4 regions of the Streptomyces sp. BK022 genome follow, and region 3 is predicted to be linked to each of the others. Evidence: riboswitches for the same ligand, from Rfam matches in the RefSeq annotation. Region 3 holds a riboswitch; each other region holds the start of a gene.

Evidence for each region. A riboswitch is a leader RNA that binds a small molecule or an ion and turns the genes downstream of it on or off. The one in region 3 is predicted to bind cyclic di-AMP.
Region 1: it holds a riboswitch for cyclic di-AMP, as region 3 does, so the genes downstream of both, EV284_RS26945 (transglycosylase family protein) here and EV284_RS23270 (M23 family metallopeptidase) in region 3, are expected to answer to the same signal.
Region 2: it holds a riboswitch for cyclic di-AMP, as region 3 does, so the genes downstream of both, EV284_RS23795 (M23 family metallopeptidase) here and EV284_RS23270 (M23 family metallopeptidase) in region 3, are expected to answer to the same signal.
Region 4: it holds a riboswitch for cyclic di-AMP, as region 3 does, so the genes downstream of both, EV284_RS16950 (C40 family peptidase) here and EV284_RS23270 (M23 family metallopeptidase) in region 3, are expected to answer to the same signal.

Annotation. Positions count from the first base shown of each region.
Region 1 covers NZ_SHKU01000007.1:85,023-87,784, forward strand. The annotation lists gene eno (phosphopyruvate hydratase) at 1-340, opposite strand, end outside; gene EV284_RS26945 (transglycosylase family protein) at 672-1,382, opposite strand; cyclic di-AMP (ydaO/yuaA leader) riboswitch at 1,387-1,565, opposite strand; gene EV284_RS26950 (transglycosylase family protein) at 1,760-2,762, opposite strand, start outside.
Region 2 covers NZ_SHKU01000006.1:17,604-20,365, reverse strand. The annotation lists gene EV284_RS23805 (dihydrofolate reductase family protein) at 1-1,097, shown strand, start outside; tRNA gene EV284_RS23800 (tRNA-Met) at 1,163-1,236, shown strand; cyclic di-AMP (ydaO/yuaA leader) riboswitch at 1,497-1,664, shown strand; gene EV284_RS23795 (M23 family metallopeptidase) at 1,674-2,705, shown strand.
Region 3 covers NZ_SHKU01000005.1:494,128-496,889, forward strand. The annotation lists gene EV284_RS23265 (GntR family transcriptional regulator) at 1-235, opposite strand, end outside; gene EV284_RS23270 (M23 family metallopeptidase) at 420-1,163, opposite strand; cyclic di-AMP (ydaO/yuaA leader) riboswitch at 1,176-1,328, opposite strand; gene EV284_RS23275 (pitrilysin family protein) at 1,552-2,762, opposite strand, start outside.
Region 4 covers NZ_SHKU01000004.1:103,160-105,921, reverse strand. The annotation lists partial or broken gene EV284_RS16960 (ATP-dependent Clp protease proteolytic subunit) at 1-361, shown strand, start outside; gene EV284_RS16955 (hypothetical protein) at 369-677, shown strand; cyclic di-AMP (ydaO/yuaA leader) riboswitch at 1,019-1,232, shown strand; gene EV284_RS16950 (C40 family peptidase) at 1,236-1,709, shown strand; gene EV284_RS16945 (ATP-binding protein) at 1,770-2,240, opposite strand; gene EV284_RS16940 (8-amino-7-oxononanoate synthase) at 2,464-2,762, opposite strand, start outside.

The DNA of each region.
Region 1 (2,762 bases), on a different contig from region 3:
GGATGGCGTTGGCGCCGAGCGAGCCCTTGTTGTCGGTGGCGTCCAGGTCGAACATGGCCTGGTCGATCAGGCGCTGCTCGGTGGCGTCGTAGCCGACCAGCTCCGGGCCGATCTGCTCGATGACGGCGAGGACGGCCTTCTCGACACCCTTGCCCTGGTAGCGGTTCGGGTCACCGTCGCGCAGCTCGATGGCCTCGAAGGCACCGGTGGAGGCGCCGGACGGGACGGCGGCACGACCCGTGCTGCCGTCGTCGAGGCCGACCTCGACCTCGACCGTGGGGTTGCCTCGGGAGTCCAGGATTTCCCGGGCTACGACGACGTCGATGGACGGCACGAGCATCTCCTTCATGGATGTGACGCGATGAGTGCGGGGCGTGCGCCGGATGGCATGCCTTGCCTCTAGAGCCTAACCGTCCTGGGGCCGTCGGCCGTCGACCGACCGCCTCGTGGACGGGGTGGGACAGGGAGACGGTACCCATTGTTCCCGTCCGGAACAAAGGGTTCTGGGCAAAGCTTCCGGACGCGCGGGCCGGTGCGCCGGGCGGGCCGGCCGCACCACGCGCACCGCCCCGGCGCGCGGGGGGAACGCGCACCGGGGCGGGGGGTCCATCAGGGGACCGGAAGCTCGGGGGCCGGACGGTTCGGGGGCCGGGCCGCCGAGCGGGTCGCGGTTACTTCAGGTGGAGCATCTGGCCGGGGAAGATGAAGTCGGCCTTCTCGACGATGTCCTTGTTCAGGTCGAACAGCTTCTTCCAGCCGCCCTCGACCTTGTGCTTGGCGGCGATGGAGCTGAGCGTGTCGCCCTTGACCACCTTGTACTCGCCGTCGCCCTTCTTGACCTTGCCACCGGTCGGCGTGGTGACGGTCTTGCTCGCGTCCGGACGCTCGGTGGAGCGGGAGGCGGCCTGGTCGTCGGCGGCGCGGCCGGAGGTGTCGGCCGCGGCCTTGTCCTCCGTCTTGGTGTCCGTGGACGGAGCCGGGCTCGCCGGGGCGGCGGAACCGCTGTACGGCGTGCTGGACAGACCCGTGCCGCAGACCGGCCAGGCGCCCTTGCCCTGGGCGGAGAGCACCTTCTCGGCGACGGTGATCTGCTGTTCCTTGCTCGCCTTGTCGGCGGTGGCGGCGTACTGCGTGCCGCCGTACGCGGCCCAGGTGGAGGCGGAGAACTGGAGCCCGCCGTAGTAACCGTTGCCGGTGTTGATGGACCAGTTGCCGCCCGACTCGCACTGGGCGACGGCGTCCCACTCGGAACCGGTGGCGGCGGAGGCGCTGCCCGACGCCATCACCGGGCCCGCGACGGCCGCGCCGGCGACACCGGCGAGCGCGAGGACACGGACGGTCTTGGACGGGCGACGGCGCTTGCCCTTGCTGGAAAGCAGCATGGATCGATCCCCTCACCGACGCCTGCGAGGTGAGCTGTCGGGTTCGGGCCGGTTGAGTTGCCCGGCCACCCCTCCCCGGTACTTCTGGAAGGCGTGGCTCCACCCCAAGCCCGTCCCGGTGTCGGACACCGGTTCGGGCACCTACCTTGGGTCCCCCGCTCCTGCCTACGGCGCTTTACGCGACGGTTGTCCCCGACGGCCGCTGGCAGGATTCGGCGTTGCGGCCACGGGGGCTCGTGGTGACGAGCGGTCCCGACCGTAGACATGCCGCGCGGCGAAATTCAAAGACGATCAGGTCTTCTGAGAGTCATCCCACACTTTCGCCAAATAGGACATATAAGAAGATAGCGGGGCGTCAAATGCCGCTATTCGGAGTCCTATTCGCCCGGCACCCGCAGGGTCCGGCCCGGGTCGACATGGTTCGGGTCGGCGCCGATGGCCTGCTTGTTCGCGGCGTAGAGGGCCTCCCAGCCGCCGTCCACACCAAGGGAGTCGGCGATGGAGCCGAGGGTGTCCCCGTCGCGGACGGTGTAGGTGCCCGCAGAGGCGGTGGCGTGGCGGCCCGTGCCGGCTGTGTGCTGACCTTCCGTCACGTTCTCGTCGGCGCTGCCGCCGCGGTGACGGCCGCCGCCGAGGTCGCCGGTGTCGACGAGGCTCCAGGAGCCGCCGTCCTCCCACGACTCGTCGTCCTCCGCCGCGGGGGCGCCGGAGGCCGAACCGCCGTCCTTGTACCCGTGACCGGCGGCCGGGGGCGTGGACGCGTCGGAGCGGGCGGCTCCGGTGTCCTTCCCGGCGTCGCCGGCGGTGTCCTTCTCGCCGGCGCCCGAGGACGGCTTGCCGGTCTCCTTGGCGGAGGAGTCGGACGAGCCGGACGACGGGGAGGAATCACCCAGTCCGGGCGAGTCGGAAGCATCGGACGAAGCGTCCGCCTCCGGGGTCTCGCTCGACTTGCCGGCGTCCTTGCCCGGGGCGCCCTGACCGGCGGACGGGGTCTCGCTCACACCCGTGTCGACGTCCACCGAGCCGGAGTTGGAGGTCAGCCCGGAGACCAGGGCGCAGGTGGCCCAGTGGGTGGTGCCCTGGTCGGCCAGGATCTTCTCGGCCACCGAGATCTGCTGCGAGCGGCTGGCCTGGTCGGCGCTGGCCGCGTACTGCGTGCCGCCGTACTTGTCCCAGTCGTCCTGGGATATCTGGAGGCCGCCGTAATAGCCGTTGCCGGTGTCGGCGCTCCAGGAGCCACCGCTCTCGCACTCGGCGACCCTGTCCCAGGTGGTGCCGTCGGCCGCGTTGGCGCTCGCCGCCCCGAGGAGCGGGATGGCGATGGCGGACGTGGTCACGCCGGCCGCGACGAGGAGCGCCGGAGCCTGGCGGGGGCGACGG
Region 2 (2,762 bases), on a different contig from region 3:
CGCTCGACGGGTACCTGGACGACACCGGCCCCGAGCGGCTGCTGCTCTCCAGCCCCGCCGACTTCGACCGGGTGGACGAGGTGCGGGCCTCGGTGGACGCGATCCTCGTCGGCGCCGGGACCATCCGCGCCGACAACCCCCGGCTCCTGGTCAACTCGCCCGAGCGGCGCGCCGCGCGGGTGGCCGAGGGGCGGGCGGAGTACCCGCTGAAGGTGACCGTCTCCGGGTCCGGCGATCTCGACCCGGCCGCCAACTTCTGGCACACCGGCGGCGAGAAGCTCCTCTACACCACCGACGCGGGGGCGAAGCGGGCCACGGCCCTCCTCGGGGACACCGCCGACGTGGTCCCGCTCGGCGCCGGCCTCGACTGGCGGGCGCTGCTCACGCACCTGCACGACGTGCGCGGGGTGCGCCGGCTGATGGTGGAGGGCGGCGGCACCGTGCACACCCAGCTCCTCCGGCAGGGCCTCGCCGACGAACTCCAGCTCGTCCTCGCCCCGCTCTTCGTCGGTGACCCGGCCGCCCCCCGCCTCTTCGGCCCCGGCGCCTACCAGGGCGGCCGGCTGCGGCTGACCGACACCCGCCGCATCGAGGACGTGGTCCTCATGCGGTACGAGCCCACCGCCCCCGGCACCGGCCCGCTGGAGACCGCCGCCGACCGGCACTGGCTGCGTACCGCCTGTGAGCTGGCCGCGCTCTGCCCGCCCTCGGACACGGCCTTCAGCGTGGGCGCGGTGATCGTCGCGGCGGACGGCACCGAGCTGGCGCGCGGCCACTCCCGCGAGGGCGGCGACCCGGTGGTCCACGCCGAGGAGGCCGCGCTCGCCAAGCTGGACCGGGACGACCCGCGCCTGCCCGGCGCCACCGTCTACAGCAGCCTGGAGCCCTGCGCCCACCGAGCCTCCCGGCCCGTCCCGTGCGCCGGGCTCATCCTCGAAGCGGGGGTGCGCCGCGTGGTCACCGCCTGGCGCGAGCCGGACACCTTCGTCGCCGCGGCCGACGGCGCGGGCGTGCTGGCGGCCGGGGGCGTGGAGGTGGTCACGGTGCCCGGGTACGCCGCTCTCGCGCAGCGACCGAACGCTCACCTTCCGCACTGAGGCCCACGTCACGGCGGCGTGTGTGCGCCGGACCCCGCGGATGACGTATGCTTGAGACACAACGACGCGGGGTGGAGCAGCTCGGTAGCTCGCTGGGCTCATAACCCAGAGGTCGCAGGTTCAAATCCTGTCCCCGCTACTGAAGACTCAGGGCCGGAATCCAGTAAATGGATTCCGGCCCTGAGTGTTTTCCGGGGCTGCTGGTGTTTTTGAGTCACCAGCAAAACTCCTGTGACTCCTGAAGCGCAGTCAACTCGCCCTGTTCGTGGCGTTCCTGACCGTTTCACCCCCCGCCAGAACGTCAAACGATCAAGCTGAACGGGCTTGGAATCCAGTGTGCGTGTCTATTAACGTTCGATAACGCAGCGCGGTCGTTACCGCCGTCAGCAGAGACGGCGCCGTGCGCACACGCCGAATCCCGCGAGGGAACCGGGGACCCACCACTTTGGGGTGAATCGCGCCCGATCCGCTGTGCACCGCCCTCGGAGCACGCCGGGTTTACGCGCGTAGGAGACCTTCCTGCTCCGAACCCGTCAGCTAACCCGGTAGGCGGAGGAGGGAAAGGAGTGCGCCCGCGTGGCGTCCAACCGGCCTGCCCCACAAGCCCCGTTCGCGCCAAACGCGAGTGAGCCCTTTGCCTACGGCGCCCCCCGTGCCGAGGACGGCGCGTGGGAGGAGTGGAACCCCACCGAGGAGTCCCTGCCCGCGGTACGCGGCCGCCACCGGGTGGCCAAGCAGCGCGGCGGCGGACTCGCCCGCAGCTCCACCGTGCTCGGCGTCGGTGTCATCGCGGCCGTCGGCGCGGGTGGCATGGCGAGCGCCAACACCGGCAAGCCGCCCGTGTCCCTCGCGCTGCCCGACCTGCCCTCGGTGGACTCCCTGATCGACGGGCACCACCACACGGAGACGCCCGCCGCCTCCCTCGCCGGCGTCGCCACCGCCACGGCCACCGCCGCCAGTGACGACTCCACCGCCGACGCGGGCGAGGCGCTGCGCAGCCGGATCATGGCCCAGGCCGAGCGGCAGCAGAGCAAGGCCGACAGCCGGGCCACCGCGGCCGCCGTCGCCAAGGCCGACCAGCAGGCCGCCGAGGCCGCCGCCAAGGCCGCGAAGGAAGCCTCCGTGAAGGCCGCCGCGGCAAAGGAGAAGGCGGAGGCCGACGCCGAGAAGAAGGCCGAGGCGGCCCGGCTCGCCGCGCTGGCCAAGCAGTACACGCTGCCGACCTCCTCGTACACGATCACCTCGACCTTCGGGCAGGCCGGCTCGATGTGGTCCTCCGGGTACCACACCGGTCTGGACTTCGCCGCGCCCACCGGCACGCTGATCAAGGCGATCCACAGCGGCACGATCACCGAGGCCGGCTGGGCCGGGGCGTACGGCTACCGCACGATCCTCACCCTGGACGACGGCACCGAGCTGTGGTTCTGCCACCAGTCCTCGATCAGCGTCAGCGCCGGGCAGAAGGTGTCCACCGGCGAGGTCATCGGCCGCGTCGGCGCCACCGGCAACGTCACCGGGCCGCACCTCCACCTGGAGGTCCACCCCGGCGGACAGCCCACCGGAATCGACCCCGGCGCGTGGCTGCGGGGCAAGGGGCTCACTCCCTGAGGACTCCCGCCGGGGCTTGACCGGGTCCTTGCCCCGGAATCGGAATGGACGGGTCCG
Region 3 (2,762 bases):
CCAGCAGGTCGGCGGCCTCCTGCTCGGTGGGTTCGGCCACGCAGGCGCCCGCGTGGCGCCGGGTCACCACGAAGCCCTCGGCCTCCAGCGTGCGCAGCGCCTCGCGGACGGGGACGCGGGAGACGCCGTAGCGGCGGGCGAGGACCTCCTCGGTGAGCCGGCCGCCGCGCTCGTGGACTCCGGCGACGATGTCGTCCCGGATCGCCGTGCACACCGAGTGCGCCGGAATACGCATGACCCACCTCCGCCTTAATGCCCGTGAAACGCCGACGACAGCGCTTGTCCCGTGACTCTATGGCAATGCGTGAGAATTTCCGATGGCCTGCCGGAATCCATGGCCATTTTTTGGACAGCGCCCGGAGGAAAAGGCAGCGAAAAGCCCCGGCCGGGTGGGCCGGGGCTTTACGGGAGGGTGAGGGTCAGACGTTCACGCCGTGCTTGCGGAGGTAGGCGACGGGGTCGACGTCGGACCCGTAGTCGGGGCCGGTACGGGCCTCGAAGTGCAGATGCGGGCCGGTGACGTTGCCGGTGGCGCCGGACAGGGCGATCTGCTGGCCCGGGACGACGCGCTGGCCCACGCTGACGCCGATGGACGACAGGTGGCCGTACTGGGTGTACATCCCGTCGGCCATCCTGATCACGATCTCGTTGCCGTACGCCCCGCCCCAGCCGGTGGAGACCACGGTGCCGGCACCCGCCGCGTGGACCGCGGTGCCGCTGGCGGCGTGGAAGTCGATGCCGGTGTGCGAACCGGACGACCACAGGGAGCTGGAGGACTGGTAGGCGGTGGAGACGTAGGAGCCGGTGATCGGCATGACGAAGGAGTTGAGGCGCTCGCGTTCGGCCTTGCGGGCGGCGCGCTCCTTGGCCTCGCGGGCCCGCTCGGCGGCGGCGCGCTCGGCGGCCTCCTCGGCGGCCTTGCGCTCGGCGGACGCCTTCTGGGCGGTGGCCTGCGCGGCGATCTCGTCGGCGAGGGTGTCGCTGACGGCGATGACGGGGGTGAGGCCGGTGTTCTCGACGGAGTTGTCCGCGGCGAGCGCCGGGGAGGCCGCGAGGGTGCCGACGACACCGGTGGTGAGAGCCGCCACACCGGCCGCCGTCGCGGTGGTGCGCTTGACCCGGCCGGGCTTGCGGTGCTTCCCGGTGGCGCACATGAACGCCATGAGCAGGCTGTTCCTTTCCTTCCCTCTCGCCTACCGGGTTAGCTGACGGGTTCGGAGCAGGAAGGTCTCCTACGGCCACCCTCGCTCACGCGCGGGCGCCCGATTCACCCCAGGGACTGCGTGGGTCCCCGGCTCCCCCTACGGGGGACTCGGCGATGGCTGTCCGGTGCCGCGGGCGCGGCGCACTGCCTGACGAACAGCCCGGATGAAGCTAAAGGGGACGGGAGCGGATCTTCAAACGGGTCCGGACTTTTGTAGCGCATCCCACACGCCAGAGGGGTAACCTCCGCCCCAATCCGGACATTTGGTGACCCTCGTTCGAAGGCACTCCCGAACACACGAGTGGGCCCTGACGACTTGTGTGACGTCAGGACCCACGCGCGTGCGACTACTCGGCGGAGACCACCTTGACCTCGCCGATGCCGAGCGCCTCGACGGGCTCCTTGATCTGGGCGGCGTCGCCGACCAGGACCGTGACCAGCCGGTCGGCCGGGAAGGCGTTCACCACGGCGGCCGTGGCCTCCACGGTGCCGGTGGCCGCCAGCGTGCGGTACAGCTCCGCCTGGAAGTCGTCGGGGAGGTGCTGCTCGACCTGGTCCGCGAGGGTGCCGGCGACGGCGGCGGCCGTCTCGTACTTCAGCGGGGCCACGCCGACGAGGTTCTGCACGGCCACGTCCCGCTCGGCGTCGGTCAGACCCTCGGCGGCCAGCGTATGCAGCACCGTCCACAGGTCCGCGAGCGCCGGGCCGGTGTTCGGCGTGTCCACGGAGCCGCTGATGGCGAGCATCGAGGCGCCGGTGCCGTCAGGGGCGGAGCGCAGCACCTGGCCGAAGGCGCGTACGCCGTAGGTGTAGCCCTTCTCCTCACGCAGGACCCGGTCCAGACGCGAGGTGAGGGTGCCGCCGAGGCAGTAGGTGCCGAGCACCTGGGCGGGCCACACGCGGTCGTGCCGGTCGGAGCCGATGCGGCCGATGAGGAGCTGCGTCTGCACGGCGCCGGGCCGGTCCACGATGACCACGCGGCCGGTGTCGTCGGCGGTCACCGGCGGCACCGGGCGGGCCTGGCCGGGCGTGCCGGACCAGGCGCCCAGGGTATCGGCGAGCAGCGCGTCGAGGTCGATGCCGTCTAGGTCGCCGACGACCACCGCGGTGGCGGTGGCGGGGCGGACATGACGGTCGTAGAAGGCGCGGACGGCGCCCGCGTCGATCTTCTCGACGGTCTCCTCGGTGCCCTGGCGCGGCCGGGACATGCGCGCGGTGGCCGGGAACAGCTCCTTGGACAGTTCCTTCGCGGCGCGCCGGGCCGGGCTGGCCAGCTCGTGCGGGATCTCGTCCAGGCGGTTGCGGACCAGGCGCTCGATCTCGCTCTCCGCGAAGGCGGGGGCGCGCAGGGCGTCGGCGAGCAGGGTGAGGCCCTTTTCCAGGCGGGAGGCGGGCACCTCCAGGCTGAGCCGGACACCGGGGTGGTCGGCATGCGCGTCCAGCGTGGCGCCGGCCCGCTCCAGCTCCGCGGCGAACTCCTCCGCGGAGTCCTTGTCGGTGCCCTCGGAGAAGGCGCGCGCCATGATCGTGGCGACACCGTCGAGGCCGGCCGGCTCGG
Region 4 (2,762 bases), on a different contig from region 3:
ATCGGCTGCGACGTGGAGACGTACTGCCTGGGCCAGGCCGTCTCGGTGGCGGCCGGTGCTGCTCGCGGCCGGGGCGCCCGGCAAGCGGTTCGCACTGCCCGGCTCGCGGGTGGTGCTGCGCCAGCCGGAGCTGGCCGCGCCGGTGCAGGGGCAGCCCAGCGATCTGGAGATCAAGGCGGCGGAACTGGTCCGGGCGCGGGAGCTGATGGAGAAGCTGCTCGTCCGGCACACCGGCCGGGACGCCGCCGCCGTCCACGCCGGGCTGGAGCGCGAGCGGGTGCTGGACGCCGCCGGCGCCCTGGAGCACGGCCTGGTCGACGGGGTCGTGGGCGCCCGTGAGAACGTGCCCGGCGGCCGGTGAGCCGCCCGTGCCGCCGAAGGAGCCGCCGCCGCTGCCCGCGCTGACCCGGGCCGAGGGCGAGCTGATCGACCGTTACCTGGAGGCCGCGGACCTGCTGGGCCGGATCAACCCGGCCCGGCACGGGGACACGTACCGGGCGCTGAGGGCGGCGCAGGCGCTGGTGCGCACGGCGGCCGCGCTCCGCGACGCGCTCGCGCTGATGCACCGTCGGGGCGAACGGGAGCTCTGCGGGGGCACGCTGGCACAGGCGCTGCGGGTGCTGGACGGCGAACGCCGGACCGCGCGCGTCGCGCTCCCGCCGGATGCCGCCGGCTGACCCGGACACCGCGGTCGGCCGTACGGGGCCCGGCGTGTCGTCCGCCGAGCCGAAACGGGCCGAACGTGCTACCGCCGACCGGTGTATCTCCGGGCCCGTTTCCGGGCCCGCCGAGTTGCGCGCCACGCGCCCGGCGGGCCACCGCACGGCGGTCGAAGCCCAGGTCCGAGGCTGTGGAGGGGAGTTGACGGCGACTCGGACACACCCCTGTCCACCCGAACGGGTGAGTGGTGAGTAACACCACAAACCCCCGGTTCCATTGGGATTTTCGGACAGGAGTGGGCCAAGATCCCTGACTGACGACAAGACCCCGCCACAACGGCGGGGCGCATCCGGGCGGACGCCGAGTCCTGCCGCCACCCGGATGACCGGTCGACAGAAGTGCATCGGCAGGAGTGGAGGACCCGAGCAAGCCGGGTCGCCGGGACGGATGTCCGCGAGCAGCGGACGATCGTGCCGAGCAACCCTTGGGGTGAAGCCGTGGTGACACGGCCGGGCAACTTCGCCAGCCCGAATCCGACAGGTCATCCTTCACAGGCGGCTGACGAAGGGTTGCGCATGACTGCGCTCAATCGTGTCCCGTCGCTGATGGCTCGGGCCGGCACCGCCTCGGCCCTCACCCTGGCCGCCGTGGGCGGCTCCATCATGGTGCCGGGGCTGGCCACCGACGCCTCCGCCGCGACCACCGCGTCGAAGGCACTGAAGGTCGCGGCGTCCAAGAAGGGCGCCCCCTACCGCTACGGAGCCACCGGGCCGGGCCGGTTCGACTGCTCGGGTCTGACGCTGTACTCGTTCAAGAAGGCCGGCAAGAAGCTGCCGCGCACGGCCGCGCAGCAGTACAACAAGACGCACCACATCTCCTCGGGCCACCGCAAGGCCGGTGACCTGGTCTTCTTCCACTCGGGGTCGAGCGTCTACCACGTCGGCATCTACGCCGGTAAGGGCAAGATCTGGCACGCGCCGAAGACCGGGGACGTGGTGCGGCTCCAGAAGATCTGGACCAAGAGCGTCTGGTACGGCCGGGTCAACTAGCGAGGACGGCCGGGAGCGGTCTCCGCGGGCGCGTCCACGCCCCCGAGGCCGTTCCCGGGGTCAGCGGGCCGGAGAGGGCTCCGGACGGGCCGTGGCGGGCCGTGGCTGGCTCGGCACGCACCAGGGCAGCTCGACGAAGACCGTCTTGCCGCCCTCGCGGGTGGGGCGGACGCGCAGCTTTCCGCCGCACTCGACGGTGAGACACCGGATGATGGCCATGCCGCGCCCGTTGTCCTGGGCGACGGCGGCCGGGAGTCTCTTCGGCAGCCTCGGATGGCTGTCCGTCACGCCGATGAGCAGCAGCTCGTCGCGGGCCAGTACGACGTCCACGGTGAAGGTGGGCGACTGGCCCAGGGTGTGCTGGACGGCGTTGGTGGCCAGCTCGGAGACGATGAGGCGCACGGTGTCGGTGACCTCGTCGTCCGCGGGGAGCCCCCAGCTCGCCAGGGTCCCCACCACGTAGGACCTGGCCGCGCGGACCGAGGCGGGATCGCTCGGCAGAGTGACGGATGCTTCCAGATGGTCTGCCATGGCGAAGTAGTCCCTTTCCCACGGGCGGCCCGCCGACCTCCCCCGCGCCGCGCGGCGACGCGGGGGCGGAGAGTTCGGGCCCGGTCCCGCTCTGGTGCCTGCACGCCAGCCTGCCATTACGGAAGCGGTCCGGTGGACCAACCCCCCAGATACGCGGACATCTGTCGCTCAACGGGGTGAACTCTGCGACGCGAGACCGTATTTGACGGGGTTTTTCCCGCCCTCACCAGGGCCGAACGGCGGTGATGACCCTTACGGCCCGTTCGATGTCGGCCTCCGACAGGTCCGCGCGGGCGGTCAGCCGCAGCCGGGAGACGCCGTCCGGGACGGACGGCGGGCGGAAGCAGCCGACCGACAGGCCCTCGGTGCGGCAGTCGGCGGCCCAGCGCACGGCGGCGTCGGGGGACGGCGCCCGTACGGAGACCACGGCCGCGTCCGGGCGTACCGCCGCGAGGCCCTCGGCGGTGAGCCGGGCGTGCAGTTCGGCGGCGACCGCGCGGACGCGCGCCGGGCGCTCCGGTT